2 regions of the Streptomyces sp. NPDC021080 genome follow, and region 2 is predicted to be linked to the other one. Evidence: riboswitches for the same ligand, from Rfam matches in the RefSeq annotation. Region 2 holds a riboswitch; the other holds the start of a gene.
What was found. A riboswitch is a leader RNA that binds a small molecule or an ion and turns the genes downstream of it on or off. The one in region 2 is predicted to bind cyclic di-AMP.
Positions count from the first base shown of each region.

Region 1: another riboswitch for cyclic di-AMP. It lies ahead of ACH4S8_RS00670 (peptidoglycan DD-metalloendopeptidase family protein); the one in region 2 lies ahead of ACH4S8_RS28555 (NlpC/P60 family protein).

Region 1 covers NZ_JBIRQM010000001.1:150,578-152,739, reverse strand. The annotation lists gene ACH4S8_RS00670 (peptidoglycan DD-metalloendopeptidase family protein) at 41-952, opposite strand; cyclic di-AMP (ydaO/yuaA leader) riboswitch at 957-1,114, opposite strand; gene ACH4S8_RS00665 (tyrosine-protein phosphatase) at 1,770-2,162, shown strand, end outside.
Region 2 covers NZ_JBIRQM010000012.1:190,889-193,050, reverse strand. The annotation lists gene pcrA (DNA helicase PcrA) at 1-195, opposite strand, end outside; cyclic di-AMP (ydaO/yuaA leader) riboswitch at 621-789, shown strand; gene ACH4S8_RS28555 (NlpC/P60 family protein) at 797-1,978, shown strand; gene ACH4S8_RS28550 (tellurite resistance/C4-dicarboxylate transporter family protein) at 2,115-2,162, shown strand, end outside.

The DNA of each region.
Region 1 (2,162 bases), on a different contig from region 2:
TCGGGGCGATCCTGCCGTCAGGAGCAGGAGGCTGGGGGGGTCAGCCCACGGCGACACCGTGCGAGCGCAGGTACGCGACCGGGTCGACGTCGGAGCCGTAGTCCGGCGTGGTGCGGATCTCGAAGTGCAGGTGCGGTCCGGTCACATTGCCGGTCGCACCGGAGAGACCTATCTGCTGGCCCTCGGTCACGGTCTGGCCCGCGGAGACGGACAGCGACGACATGTGGGCGTACTGGGAGTACTTTCCGTCGGCGTGCTGGATGACGACCTGGTTGCCGTAGGCGCCGCCCCAGCCCGCGGAGACGACGGTGCCCGCGGCGATGGACTTGATCGTGGTGCCGGTCGGGACCACGAAGTCGACACCCGTGTGGTAGCCGCTGGACCACATGCTGCCCGCCACCTTGTAACCGGTGCCGACGGTGCTGCTGTCGACCGGCAGGGTGTACCCGGAGGAGCTGCTGCTGGAAGCAGTGGTGGGGGCGGTGGTGGGGGCGGCCGTGTCGGCGGCCGGGGTCGCCTGCTCGGACTTCGCCGCGGTGGACGTCCGGGTGGCCGCGTGGGCGGCGTGGGCGGCGTGGGCGGCCTTCTTGCCGAGCGAGAGCTTCAGACCGGGGTGGATCAGCGACGGGTCGCCGCCGATGGCGGAGCGGTTGTCGGAGTAGATCTTCTTCCAGCCGCCGCTGACGTTCTGCTCCTCGGCGATCTTCGAGAGGTAGTCGCCGGACCTCACCGCGTACGTCTTCGTCGTGGCGGCCGGGGCGGCCTTCTCGGCGGGGGCGGCGGTCGCGGCCTTCTCGGCGTGCTGCGCGACGGCGGTGGCCTGGGTCGCGGCGTGGGCGCCCGTGGCCCCCATCAGCGGCAGCGCGAGTGCGGCGCCACCGGTTCCGGCCACGGCGATCGAGCGGCTGAAACGCAGGGACTTGGGACGGCGGTGCTTACCCTTTGCGGGCATGGCGAATTCCTCTCCGTCGCCTGCGGGGTGAGCTGTCGGGTGCGGGCTGGAGATGCCCGGCCACGCTGCTGCGCGGCTGTACCCCAAGCCTGTTCCGGGAACCGGACCAGGCACGGAACCTGTGGGTCCCCCGCTCCTGCCGTGTGCGGGTGAGTGTGCGGATTCCGGGCGGCGGCAGGATTGGGCGTCCGTCCGGATTGAGGCAGAACGTAAGCGACATGAGAGCGCGTCGACAACCGAGTCCGGTTTCTGTGCGCTCGCCCTTCTTGATCCATGCGGAATCCACCGTCACCCTCCGTGGAACCACGATCTTCCGGACCTCCCAACGCGCCCGGAAAAGCGGACCGGTTGAGAAGTGGCGACGGCAACGCATCGTCACGAATATGACGCTCCTCACGCGACTCGCACCAGGACGCCTTATTCCAGGGCCAGTTGTAATGAAGGTGCTTATTCGGACAGAACAGCCAGATGCGACACGGGCGGATAACCGACACATCCGGCCCTCCGCCCGGAACGGCACACAAAACGGCACGCATCAATGCCCCATATCGATGCAATTCGCCCGCACGGTCGACGCGACCGGGGCGCGCGACCGACCCCTCGATCGATATGAACACCAGTTCGATATCGAAGGTCGATGAAGCGGCACCGAAACGTCATCGTCGAGGGCGTCCCCGGCCGGTGAACCCGCGCCTGTGGACAACTCATTGCCTCAGGAACCCATGTCGTATCGTCGAGAGCGCGAGCCGGTACAACTGCCGACGAGCGGCGCCACGTCCAGGTCGGCGACGCCGGCGGCCGAACGAGAGGAGCCCCCGTGACGCAGCAGATCCCGTCGACCGAGCCCGAGCTCGGCGGAGTGCGCAACTTCCGCGACGTGGGCGGACTGCCCACCGTGGACGGTCGGCGAGTGCGCTACGGGCATCTGTTCCGCAGCGGCCACCTCGCGCACGCCACGCAGGAGGACGCCGCGTTCCTGTCCTCCCTGGGACTCCACACGATCTTCGACTTCCGCAACGCCGCGGACCAGAAGCTGGAGGGCCCGGACGTCGAACTGCCCGGCGTGCGGAACGTGAACCTCCCGCTGAGCGACCCGGCGGACGGCAGTGAGTTCTGGAAGATGGTGCGCGACGGCGATCTCGACCAGCTGCGGGCGCTCCTCGGCGACGGCAAGGCCGCCGACCGGATGATCGGCTCGTACCGCACGATC
Region 2 (2,162 bases):
GTCCACGGCGGGCCTGGGCGCGCCGTCGCGGTAGTACGCGTCCCGGTTCGGCGGCAGGTCGAACTTCCCGCCGAACAGATCGTCCGGAACCTGCTCCGGTACGTGCTCGTCCTCGGGCGGTGGCGGGGGTTCGTCCTCGTGGGCCGCGGAGGGCTGGAGGGCCGCCAGGAAGCTGTCGTCAAAAAGGCTGCTCATCGCTCTCCGAGTCTAGGCCGCCCCACCGACAGCCCGCCGCCACCTCGAGAACTCGGCCCGAAGTCGTGACGAGGCGCCCGGCGGACACCAGGGGGACTACCGGCAGACACCAGGGACGCCCCCTGCCTCCGCCGACAGCCCACCCCGCAACAGTGCGCGACCGTACGGGCACCTGACGTGAGGGGGCCGACCGACCCGCGGGCGGGCCATGCACCCCGGCACCCTCGGCACCCCGGCACCCTCGGCCGCACCTGCCGCACCTGCCGCACCTGCCGCACCTGCCGCACCTGCCGCACCTGCCGCACCTGCCGCAATGGTCACGAAAACGTATCGGACGTATCGGGCATCAACCTTCACACGGGCCACACCGGTTGGCTAGCGTGCTCGAAGGCCGCTCGACCGCATCCGGCGAACACCGCCGGGCCGGGCGGCCTCCGCCGAGTCCGGTGCGCCGCGAGGCCCTGGAGCCGGGGACCCACCGATCTGGGGTGAATCGGTCCAACCGCCTTGTGGGGCACGGACCGTAGGGCAGCCTTCCGGAACCTCCCGCCCGAACCCGACAGCTAACTCGGTAGGCGGATGACGGAAGGAGTCGCCTCTCTTGGCGTCACATCGCAAGGCGCGTCCCACCGGTGCGCGCATCGCAGGCATACGGACCCCCGCCCTCGCCACCGCGGCCCTCACCTCCGTGGCCCTGCTCTCCCAGACCGCCAACGCCGCCCCCTCGGCCGAGCCCCGGCCCAGCATCGAAGAGGTCTCGAAGAAGGTCGACGGCCTCTACCACCAGGCCGAGACCGCCACCGACAAGTACAACGCGACCCGGGAGAAGACCGCCGAGCAGCGCAAGCGCGTCGACACCCTGCTCGACGACGTCGCACAGCGCACCGAGAAACTCAACACCGCGCGCGCGGAACTGGGATCGTTCGCCGCGGCGCAGTACCGCACCGGGGCCGCAGCGCCCGACACCGCGACCCTGCTGCTCGCGGACAACCCCCAGGACTACTTCGACCAGACTCAGCTGATGAGCCGTCTGACGACCCGCCAGAAGGCGGCCGTGGACGACTACATCACGGAGCAGGCCGCCACCGCCAAGAAGCGGACGGAGGCCACCGAGAGCCTGGAGTCGCTGACCGCGTCGCAGAAGGCGCTCAAGACGTCCAAGGCGGATGTGCAGCGCAAGCTCTCCGAGGCCCGTGACCTGCTCTCGAAGCTGAACTCCGAGGAAAAGGCGCGGCTGGCGGCGATCGAGAAGAAGAAGCAGGAACAGGCCGCGGTCAAGGCGGCGGAGCTGGCACGGCAGCAGGCCGCCGCCGAGAAGACCGCGCAGGCGCAGTCGTCGTCGGACGGCACCGCCGACTCGACCACCGGGTCGCCGGCCGGGTCGTCGGCCGGGTCGTCGTCGGGATCGACGCCCGCGGGCTCCTCGTCGAAGGCGGCCGAGGCGCTCGCGTTCGCCCGCGCGCAGATCGGCAAGCCGTACGTCTGGGGCGCCACCGGCCCGGACTCCTACGACTGCTCGGGACTGACCCAGGCCGCCTGGAAGGCCGCGGGCGTCAGCCTCCCGCGCGTCACCTACGACCAGGTGAACGCCGGCACGACGGTCTCCCTCGCCGACGCCCGGCCCGGCGACCTGGTCTTCTTCTACGACGACATCAGCCACGTCGGCATCTACATCGGCGACGGCATGATGATCCACGCGCCGAAGCCGGGAGCGTACGTCCGCGAGGAGTCGATCTACTACGACGGCACCTCGGCGATCCACAGCGTGGTGCGCCCGGCGTAGCCCGGGACGTAAAAGCCCCTCTCGCGGGGCACGCGCGCGGGGATCCGCGGATCCTCTCGCGCGTGCCCCGCGTTTTCGCCCCCGCCCGAGCGTGCCCCACCCGCAAACCGTCGCGGAGGTCCCTAGCATCGGGCGCATGCCAGACACACCGGACATGCCGGACGCCATCCCGCTTCGCGCCTGG